Prosthecodimorpha staleyi: one gene and its partner. Each later gene encodes a partner of the first gene's protein in a complex. Links are inferred from orthologs where the notes say so. Each region holds a gene or a part of one and is shown in the gene's direction. Other genes may lie near its edges.

Region 1 (6,384 bases):
TTCATCACGGCCGCGGGACAATCCGACAAGCAGACCGACATCGGATTGGCACACTCCTTCGGGCGCGTGCGGGGCGCCTCGCAGGAGGCCGCCCGCGAAGCCTGGCTCGACATCTTCCTGACGAAGGACCGCAAGCCGCGCGCGGCGAGCCGCTTCGCGACCAAATTCGTCAAGGACCGGATCGGCGACCTGGAGGAGCGCCTCGATCGCGAGAGCACCCGCCTCGCCGGCCTCGTCGACCGGATGGTGGCGCACCGTGCCCGCGCCGCGACGCTGGCGCTGATCGCGCTCGGCGACGCCGTCCTGGCCGACTACGAGATGTCCAAGCGGGCGCGCGGGGCGCTCGATTTCGACGACCTGATCGCCCGCACGCTGCAGCTCCTGTCGCGTTCCGAGGCCGCCGCCTGGGTCCAGTACAAGCTCGACCGCGGCATCGACCATGTCCTCGTCGACGAGGCGCAGGACACCAGCCCGCGCCAATGGGCGATCGTCCGCCAGCTGACCGAGGAGTTCTTCGCCGGCGAAGGCGCGCGTCGCGGCCGCACGATCTTCGCGGTCGGCGACGAGAAGCAGTCGATCTATTCGTTCCAGGATGCCGCCCCGAAGGAATTCGGCGCCAACGAGGCCCATTTCGCTACTCTCGTACCGCGCGGCGGCGGCCGCTTCGACCGGGTCCCGCTCGATCTCTCGTTCCGCTCGACGCCGGACGTGCTGGAGGCGGTCGACCGGGTCTTCGCCGCGCCGGAGATGCAGGCCGGCGTCGCCGGCGGCGGCTGGCAGAGGCATCTCGCCGTGCGCGCCGCGGCGCCAGGGCTGGTCGAGATCTGGCCGCCGGTGATGCCGGTGGCACAGAGCGAGCCGGAGGATTGGACCGCGCCGATCGACCGGCTCGGCGCCGCCGCGCCGCCGCTGCTGCTCGCCCGGCGCATCGCCGACGAAATCGAGCGGCTGACCGCGCCGGGCTTCCGGCTGGAGGGCACCGGCCGGCCGGTCCGCCCGCGCGACGTGTTGATCCTGGTCCGCAAGCGCGGCGCCTTCGTCGAGGCCATGAACCGGGTGTTGAAGGAGCGTGGCATCCCGGCCGCCGGCGCCGACCGGCTGCGGCTGACCGACCACATCGCGATCGAGGACCTGATCGCACTCGGCCGCGTCGTGCTGCTGCCGGAGGACGACCTGTCGCTGGCGACGGTTCTGAAAAGCCCGCTGATCGGCCTGTCGGAAGAGCAGCTCTACCGGATCGCGGCACGCCGCGAGAGCGACCGGACGGCCCTCTGGGACGCGCTGCGCGAGGCCGCCGGAGACGGTCTGGCGGGCGCCGATGCCGGGGGCGGCGCCATGGCGGGTGCGGACGAAGCCCGCGACGCGACCGATCCGGCGATCGCCGAGGCCTATCGCCGGCTGGCCGGCTGGCGCCGCCGCGCCGACCTGGTGCCGCCGTTCGAATTCTATGCCGGCATCCTGTCGGCGGAGGGCGGCCGCCGCCGCTTCGTCGCCCGGCTCGGCCCCGAGGCCGACGACGTGATCGACGAGTTCCTGGCCGCCGCGCTCGCCCACGACCGCGTCGCCGCGCCGAGCCTCGCCGGCTTCCTGGCCGCCTTCGCGGCGAGCCCGCCGGAGATCAAGCGCGAAATGGACGAGGCGCGCGACGAGGTCCGCGTCATGACCGTGCACGGCGCCAAGGGCCTGGAGGCGCCGGTGGTGTTCCTGGTCGACGGCGGCTCCAAGCCGGTCAACGCACGCCACGCGCCGAAGCTGGTCGCCGTGCCGGTCGTCGCCGCGGCCGGGCTCGATGCCGTGCCGCTGCTGGTCTGGTGCCCGCGCAAGGACCTCCGCTCCGCCCGGATCGAGGCGGCGATCGCCGACTGGCAACGCGAGCAGGGCGAGGAATACCGCCGCCTGCTCTATGTCGCCATGACGCGCGCCGCCGACCGCCTCTATGTCGTCGCCCATGCCGGCCGGAGCGGGCTCGACGACGAGTGCTGGTTCCAGGCGATCGACCAAGTTCTGGCGGCCGCGCCCGAGGCCGTCCGGATCGAGGCGCCGGACGGGACGCTCACGGCGACGCGCTGGCGCGCGGCCGAGCGCCCGCCGGTGCCGCCGGTCGCGGAGGCGACGACGGCCGGTCCGGTCGAGAGCCCCCTGCCCGACTGGATCGCGCGGCCGGCGCCGTCGGTCGCCGGCCCGGACCTCTTGCGGCCGTCCAAGGCGCTGGCCGAGATCGAAACCAGGGAGGCGCTGCCGGCCTATCCGGCGGTCAGCGCCTTCGAGGCGGCGCTCACCCCGGAATCCTTCGAGGCCCGGCGCGGCCGGGTGATCCACAAGCTGCTCGAAGTCCTGCCCGACATGGCCCCGGCGCGGCGGCGGACGGCGGCGGAGGCCTTCGTGGCGCGCACGCTCGCCGACAGCGAGGCCGCAGATCGGGGCCGGCTGGTCGACGAGGTCCTGCGCGTGATCGAGGACCAGGCCTTCGCGGCCCTGTTCGCGCCCGGCTCGCGTGCCGAGGTGGCCATTGCCGGCGAGATCGCCCTCGCCGACGGCACGCGCCGCGCCGTCTCGGGCCAGATCGACCGGCTCGCCGTCTCGGCGACGGATGTCGTCGTGCTCGACTACAAGACCAACCGCAACCCGCCCTCCGACGCGGCCGGCACGCCGCGCGACTATCTCGCCCAGATGGCCGTCTATCGGCGCGTGCTCGCCGACATCTTCCCCGGCCGGCGCATCCGCTGCGCGATCCTGTGGACCGCCCGCCCGGCGATCGTCGAGCTCGATCCGGCGGCGCTCGACGCCATGGCGGCCAGCCTCTCCTTTTCGTGACGGGAGGCTTTTGGCGCGGTCTTCTTGACGCTACCCGACCCGGTTCCTACCTTGGTCCATCCGATGCATACTTGCGGCGCGCGAAGCGCCCGTTCCGAAAGGCCTTTCCCATGGCGTCCGAGAAAGTCACCGATTCGTCGTTCGAAGCCGACGTGCTCAAGTCCTCCGAGCCCGTGCTGGTCGACTTCTGGGCCGAATGGTGCGGCCCGTGCCGCATGATCGCCCCGGCGCTCGAGGAGATCTCGACCGAGATGTCCGGCAGCGTGAAGATCGCCAAGCTCAATATCGACGACAACCAGCGCATCGCGCAGGTCTATGGCGTGCGCTCGATCCCGACCCTGATCCTGTTCCGCGACGGCAAGCCGGCCGCGAACCTGGTCGGCGCCTATCCGAAGAACAAGATGGTGGAATGGATCAAGACCAACATCGCCTGATCCGCCGCCCTTCGGCACCGTCATCCGTCGCAACGCCCCGGCCCCGGCCGGGGCGTTTGCGTATCGGCCTACGGATGGCTTGATTTCGCCGCTGCGAAACCTCAAATGCACGGCCGGAACCGAACCCGAATCCGGCCTGTTGATTGAGGACGCCATGAGCGACGAAACCCGTTCGAACACCACCGCGGCGGATCAGACCGAAGCGGCGGCCGCGGGCGCGCCGACGCCCGACGCCGCTCCCGCCGAGACCGCCTCCCCCGATCCGACCGAACAGCTGCGCGCCGAACATGCCGAGATGAAGGATCGCCTGCTCCGTACGCTGGCCGAGATGGAAAATCTGCGCCGGCGCACCGAGAAGGAGATCAAGGACGCGCGCGAATACGCCATCACGGCCTTCGCCCGCGATCTTCTCGGCGTCTCCGACAACCTGACCCGCGCGGTCGGCGCCCTGCCGGCCGAGGCGCGCGCGGCGGCCGAGGCCGCCGTCACGTCCCTGATCGAGGGCGTCGAACTGACCGGCCGCGAACTCGCCAAGGCGATGGAGAAGCACGGCGTGCGCCGCATCGAGCCGATGGGCGGCCGCTTCGACCCGAACCTGCATCAGGCGATGTTCGAGATTCCGAATGCGGAAGTCCCGTCCGGGACCGTGCTGCAGGTGCTGCAGGACGGCTACGTGCTCGGCGACCGCGTGCTCCGCCCGGCCCTGGTCGGCGTCGCCAAGGGCGGCCCGAAGGCCCCCGCAGCGCCCGCCGAGCCGGCCGGCGTCGACCGCACGGTCTGATCCGAAGGGTGGTCTGAATGGATCAGGGCGACCCCGCTGCCGGCCTCAGCGCCGCGGCAGGGTCGTCTCGGAACGGCTGCCGTCGCGGAATTCGAGCCGGACGGTCACCGAGCGGGTCGTCGGCGGGATCTTGAAATAGGGCGTCGCGCTCGGCGGCAGCGAGAACGGATCCTTTGGGTCGCAGGGCGGCAGCGGAATGGCCTTGTCGACCGGCTCGCTGTCGAGGCCATAGGTGGCCTTGGCGATGGTGCAGCGATAGGTCATCAGGTGGGTCGTGTAGAGGGTCAGGCCGGTCCCCTCGCGGTAGGCCACCCACGAGCCCTTGGTCATCTCCAGGGCCTGCCGCTGCTGACCGACCAGGGCCGACATCGGATCGAACGGAATCCGGAACGGCCCGACTGCGCTGCCGCGCAAGTCCTGGTAGGCGACCTCGATCACCTGCGGCTCGGCGCCGGGGATGACCGAGATGGTCGTGTTCGGGCTCGGCCGGCCGGTGCGCTGGTCGATGCCGACGGCCGGTCCCGCCTGGACCATCGGTCCCGCCTCGCCGAGCCGGTAGGAGAAGCCGGTCGCCGGCTCGGGCAATTGCACATAGACGGACCAGTCGGCATTCGAGCGCGTGAAGATCGCGCGCGGCTCGCTCGGCATGTTGATCAGCGCCGTCTCCAGCACGCCGCGGCGGCGGCGCGCCTTGTCGAGCCAGTCGGCCAGCATGGAGAGGTCCAGGAACCGGTTCTTCAGCAGGCCGGCTTCCTCGGCCTGCAGGAAGCGGTTGAGCGCGTCGCGCTCGCGCCGCTTCTCGCCGATGGTCTGGCTGCCGAGCCGGGATTCGGAGAACTCGTCGGCATAGAGATACCAGCCCGGCCCGTAATCGGGATTCATGGCCATGAAGGCCTCGATCCGGCGGCGGCGGTCGCCATCCTCGGCGAGCGTCGCGGCGACCAGTTCGAAGGCCGGGGCGCGATTGCGATCGGCCAGCGTGGCGAAGACCTGGCGGGCGCCCGAACGGCCGTCCTGGACCAGCACCAGGGCGGCGAGCCGGCTCCAGGGATCGACCGCATCGAGGTCGAGCCCGGCGACCTTCAGATAGGCCCGGCGCGCCTCGACGGCATCGCCGCGCATCTCCGCCGTGCGGGCATTGTGATACCATTCCGGAGCGTTGCGCGGCTCGGGCACCGGTCCGGTCGCCGCCAGGGCCGCGAAACGGCGGGCCATGTCCTCGATCGAGACCGTCGCGGCCGGCGATACCGAGGCAAGCTTCGAGGTATCGGCCGCACCGGGTCCGGCAGCGACGCGCAGGGCCGGCTCCGGCGCGGCGATCGGCGGAAGGGCATCGGCGTCGATATCCTCCGGTGGCAGGCGCGGCGGCGCGACCGCGGCCAGGATCTCGCCGGTCGCGGTCTGGCCGACATGGGTCGGCACGGTGGGCGCCGCCGAGGCGGCAACACGGGCAAACCGACCGGCGTGCGGAGGAAGGACTTCGGACGGACGTTCGCTGAACAGGGCCGGCGCCGCCATCGGAACCAGTACGGCCGCTGCCGCCACCAAACCGGCGAGCCCGACCCGCCGCGCGAGACGGGCGGGAAGGCGTGCCTCACCGGCAAAAGGCCCGGCGCCGTCGAGGTCCCTTCCGTAGGGGCCGGGCGCGTTGCCGGGACGATGCGAGGCGCGGGCCGACCGCTGAACCGCCATTTCGACCCTTCGACCGTCCGACATCGACGCAAAATCCCACTGTGGCGCTTCTGCAGCTTGTTACAGGGGATGTGTTTCTCCCTGATTTCGTCGAGTGTTACCCATTGCCTTGCCGCACCGGCCGGGCCACCCTGTCGGTCCTCGCAGCCGGGGCTGGATCCGGCGCTCCCGCCGGAATTCGACGCGCATGCTGAAGTCCCGCGACTGGTCTCCGGTCCCCTGGCAGGGCGCCGACGGCGTGATCCTGTTCGACGGCGTCTGCGTGTTCTGCTCGCGATGGGTCCGCTTCGTGGCCCGGCGCGACCATGCGCGGCGGTTCCGCTTCCTGCCGATCCAGAACGATGCCGGCCGCCGTCTGGCCGCCGCGCTGGGAATCGACCCCGAGGCGCCCGAGACCAACGCCGTCGCGGTCGGCGGCAGGGTCTGGTTCAAGTCCGATGCCGCCATCGAGGTCACCCGCCACCTGCCCGCCTGGCGCTGGACGCCGGTCGCCCGCCTGGTGCCGCGCGTCGTGCGCGATGGCCTCTACGACCTGATCGCCCGCAATCGCTATCGCCTGTTCGGCCGCAGCGAGACCTGCATGGTACCCGGCCCGGATCTGGCCGGCCGACTCGTCGCCGGGGGAAGCGATCCGACATGACGGCCCGTCGCGTTCTGGTCATC
Region 2 (4,489 bases), on another replicon or contig:
TCTGGGACGCCGTCTGCGAACTGTTGTCATGTCCGGTGCGTCCGGACGGGACGGGAACCGGTCCGGCGGCAGCCGGGATCCGGTCCCCTGGCCCGGAATTCCACGGCGCGGCGGGCGTCCCGAGATCGATCGGGCGACCGCCGCCCTGGCGCAGGTTCGGTCCGGACGGCAACGTCCCGCGGCGGAGCCGGTGCCGCATCACCAACGTGAATGCAGGAGGCGCCACGCCAGACGCGCCGCTTGCTCGTGAGAAAATCGGGGGTTCCAACCCATGGAAAAGATACCGATGACGCCGGCCGGCTTCACCGCTCTCGAATCCGAGCTGAAGATGCGTCAGCAGGAAGAGCGGCCGCGCATCATCGCCGCCATCTCGGAAGCGCGTGCCCATGGCGACCTCTCGGAAAATGCCGAGTACCACGCCGCCAAGGAGGCGCAGAGCCACAACGAGGGCCGCATCGCCGAGCTCGAGGACAAGCTCAGCCGCGCCGAGGTGATCGACGTCACCAAGCTCCACGGCACCAAGATCAAGTTCGGCGCCACCGTCACCCTCGTCGACGAGGATACGGAGGAGAAGCGCACCTACCAGATCGTCGGCGACATGGAGGCCGACGTGAAGCTCGGCCGCATCTCGATCTCCTCGCCGATCGCCCGCGCGCTGATCGGCAAGGATGTCGGCGACACCGTCGAGGTCATGGCCCCGGGCGGCGCCCGCTCCTACGAGGTGATCGGCGTCCGCTTCGGCTGACGGCCGCACGGTCGCACACGTCCGACGACACGAAATGCCCGGGCTTGCCGGGCATTTCCATGTCTGCTCCATGAACGGGATCGCGTGCGGCCGGACCGGCGCCCCCTCACCCGATCGGCACCGTCGGTTCGTCTTTGGCGGTGCGGATGGCGAGGGCGGTCTTCACGCCGGCGACGGCCGGGGCCTTGGTCAGTTCGTCGATGACGAAATCCTGGAAGCTGCGCAGGTCGGGGGCGACGCATTTCAGCATGAAGTCGATCTCGCCGGACAGGATCCAGCATTCCCGGACCAGGGCCCAGCCGCGCACCTTGTCCTGGAAGGCGGCGAGGTCGTGATCGGCCTGGCTCGCCAGCGAGACGAAGCAGAAGGCGACCAGATCGAAACCGAGCGCCTTCTCGTCGAGCAGCGTGCGATAGCCGCGGATGATGCCCGCCTCCTCCAGCGATCGCACACGGCGCAGGCAGGGCGGCGCCGAGATGCCGACCCGTCGCGCCAGTTCGACATTGGTCATGCGGCCGTCGGCCTGCAACTCGCGCAGGATGTGCCAGTCGATCTCGTCGAGACGATGTTTCAAGGGGGAATCCGAAGCCGCGGACCCATGCGGCCGTGGCGCCGGCCGGCGAGGGTCGAAGACTCTGATGGGGGTTGCGCCGCGTCGCCGCTCTGTAGCACTTTCGCCGCCGCGCGGAAATGACCGCATGGAGGCCGATCCTGTCCGACCCGCCCGCGCCGACCGCCGCGTCGCCCCCGACCGTCTGGATCCTGACCGACGGCAAGGCCGGCGATGTCGGCCCCTGCCTCGGCCTCGCCGAGGCGCTCGGCGCGCACCCCCGCCTTCATGTCGTGCCGCGCGAACGGTCCCATCTGGCGAAGCTGGCCGATCTCGCCGGCTGGCCGGCCGCCCTGCCCGACGAACTGGCGCCGCCCTGGCCCGATCTGGTGCTCGCCTGCGGCGCGCCGGCCGTGCCCTTCGCCCGGGCGATCAAGCGCCGGGCCGGCCGGCGCAGCTTCGTGGTCTTCCTGCGCGATCCGCGCCCGCCGCATCGCGGCGCCTTCGACATGCTCTGGATGCCGGCGCATGACGGCCCGCGCGGGCGTTCCATCGTGGTCACCGAGACGAGCCCGCACCGGATCGCGCCCGCGCTCCTCGCCCGTCACCGGGCCCGCCCCCCGGTCTGGGCCGAGACCCTGCCCGGCCCGCGCATCGCCGTCGTCGTCGGCGGCGGCCCGGGCCTCGACGCCCTGCCCGACCGCCTGGAGCGCCTCCTGCCCGAGGCCGGCTCGTTCATGATGACGCCATCGCGCCGGACCGATCCCGCCCTGGCCGCGCGCATCGCCGCGATCGTCGGGCGCCGACCGGCCTTCGTCTGGACCGGCGAGGGCGACAATCCCTACCCGGCCATGCTGGCGCTCGCGGATGCGATCGTGGTCACCGGGGACAGCCACAACATGGTTTCGGAGGCCCTGGCGACCGGCCGGCCGGTCCTGGTGCACGAACCGGCAACCTTGAAGAACAAGTTTCGACGATTTCTCGACGGGTTATATAGCCGAGGCCTGATCCGGCCATTTGAAGGTCGGCTGGAAAGCTATACATATGAAGCGTTGGATTCTACGAAGGTCGTAGCGGACGAAATCGCCCGCCGGCTTGAGGCGTTTCGCACCACGGGACGCGGCGGGGCATGAGCGATGCGAAACCCCGACGTCGCGGCGGGCGTAAGGGAATCTGATCCGGGGCTGCCCGGCATCGGCGAGCAAGGTTTCTATCCATGGCATCTTCGAAGGTCCTCATCATCGGCTCCGGCCCTGCCGGCTACACGGCGGCGATCTATGCGGCCCGTGCCATGCTCGAACCGGTGCTGATCGCCGGCATCCAGCCGGGCGGCCAGCTGACCGTCACGACCGAGGTCGAGAACTATCCGGGCTTCGCCGAGGCGATCCAGGGGCCGTGGCTGATGGAGCAGATGCGCGCCCAGGCCGAGCATGTCGGGACCAAGATCGTCTACGACACGATCACCAGGGCCGACCTGTCGCGCCGGCCGTTCCGCCTGGAGGGCGATTCCGGCACGGTCTACGAGGGCGAGACCCTGGTCATCGCCACCGGCGCGCAGGCGCGCTGGCTCGGCCTGCCGTCGGAGGAGACCTTCCGCGGCTTCGGCGTCTCGGCCTGCGCCACCTGCGACGGCTTCTTCTACCGCGGCCGCAACGTGCTGGTGGTCGGCGGCGGCAACACCGCCGTCGAGGAGGCCCTCTATCTGACCAATCATGCCGCCAAGGTGACCGTCGTGCACCGGCGCGACAGCTTCCGGGCGGAACGCATCCTGCAGCAGCGGCTGGCCGCCAATCCCAAGATCGAGGTGATCTGGGACAGCGAAGTCGCCGAGGTGCTGGGCGGCGGCACGCCGCCGGGCGTGACGGGCGCCCGGCTCAGGAACGTCAAGACCGGCGCGCTGACCGACATCGCGGTCGACGGCGTCTTCGTGGCGATCGGCCACAAGCCTGCCGTCGAGCTGTTCGAGGGTCAGGTCCGCCTGAAGCCGTCCGGCTACATCTGGACGGCGCCCTATTCCACCGCCACCAGCGTTCCGGGCGTCTTCGCCGCCGGCGACGTGGCCGACGATGTGTTCCGTCAGGCCGTCACCGCGGCCGGGATGGGCTGCATGGCGGCGCTGGAGGCCGAGAAATTCATCGCCGGGATTTCGCATCACCGCGAAGCAGCCGAGTAAAGGTCGCGCGGAAACCGGCGACGGATACGATCCGGAGCCGGTCGGGCGCGCCGCGACAGACGAGGGGGAATCGGCTTGGACTGGGACAAGCTCCGTATTTTTCACGCCGCCGCCGAAGCCGGCAGCTTCACGCATGCCGGCGAAAAGCTGGACATGAGCCAATCGGCGGTCAGCCGGCAGGTCAGCGCGCTGGAACAGGATTTGAACGTCCCCCTGTTCCATCGCCATGCCCGCGGCCTGATCCTGACCGAGCAGGGCGAACTCCTGTTCCGCACCGCGCGCGAGGTTCTGGTCAAGCTCGATCAGGTGCGTTCGCGGCTGGTCGAGACCAAGGAGAAGCCGTCCGGGTCGCTGCGCGTGACCACGACCTTCGGGCTCGGCACCTCCTGGCTGACCGCACGCATCCACGAATTCGTCGACCTCTACCCGGATGTGCAGCTCGAACTGATCCTCGACGACGAGGAGCTCGATCTCGGCATGCGGCAGGCCGACGTGGCGCTGCGCATCCGCCAGCCGGTGCAGCCGGACCTGATCCAGCGCAAGCTGTTCACGGTGCATTTCCACCTCTACGCCTCGCAGGCCTATCTGAAGCGCCACGGCAGCCCGGAAAGCGTCGCCGATCTCGACGAGCACCGCACCGTGACCTTCGGCCAGTCCACCCCGACCTATCTGCGCGACATGAACTGGCTGGAGACCGCCGGCCGGCAGCCGGGCAATCCGCGCAAGGCGACGCTGAAGATCAACAACGTGATCGCCATCAAGCGCGCGGTGGAGCGGGGCATCGGCATAGCGCTGCTGCCGGACTATCTGATCGATCCGGGCTCGGAACTGGTGCAGCTGATCCCGGAGGCCGACGTGCCGGCCTTCGACTGCTACTTCGTCTATCCGGAAGAGATGCGCAACACCGCCCGCGTCAAGGTGTTCCGCGACTTTCTGATCACCAAGGCCGAGCGCTGGACCTTCTGACGACCGGCACCCTCGCCACGAATGCCGGTCCCGCCGTGCGTCCCAGGCGGCGGGA

What was found. Proteins that work in one complex are often made in the same cells at the same time.
Region 2: the proteins of trxA (region 1) and trxB are in contact, whole or in part, in a crystal structure (PDB 1F6M), measured with the Escherichia coli proteins. The link is inferred for Prosthecodimorpha staleyi from one-to-one orthologs.

What each region holds. Positions count from the first base shown.
Region 1 is NZ_JAHHZF010000008.1:196,071-202,454, reverse strand. What follows is about bases 1,595-4,586. They hold trxA (thioredoxin), read left to right. Parts: upstream 1,595-2,924; coding sequence 2,925-3,248; downstream 3,249-4,586. Other genes in these bases: KL771_RS17255 (hypothetical protein), read right to left, coding at 4,075-4,586; grpE (nucleotide exchange factor GrpE), read left to right, coding at 3,403-4,029; addA (double-strand break repair helicase AddA), read left to right, coding at 1,595-2,814. Outside these bases: more of addA, read left to right, coding at 1-1,594; more of KL771_RS17255, read right to left, coding at 4,587-5,451; KL771_RS17250 (thiol-disulfide oxidoreductase DCC family protein), read left to right, coding at 5,909-6,361; KL771_RS17245 (SDR family oxidoreductase), read left to right, coding at 6,358-6,384. UniProt on the Escherichia coli protein: Participates in various redox reactions through the reversible oxidation of its active center dithiol to a disulfide and catalyzes dithiol-disulfide exchange reactions.
Region 2 is NZ_JAHHZF010000006.1:342,755-347,243, forward strand. What follows is about bases 1,697-4,489. They hold trxB (thioredoxin-disulfide reductase), read left to right. Parts: upstream 1,697-2,511; coding sequence 2,512-3,468; downstream 3,469-4,489. Other genes in these bases: KL771_RS14310 (mitochondrial fission ELM1 family protein), read left to right, coding at 1,697-2,428; KL771_RS14320 (LysR family transcriptional regulator), read left to right, coding at 3,544-4,434. Also shown: transcription elongation factor GreA, read left to right, coding at 272-745; KL771_RS14305 (Lrp/AsnC family transcriptional regulator), read right to left, coding at 852-1,319; more of KL771_RS14310, read left to right, coding at 1,436-1,696.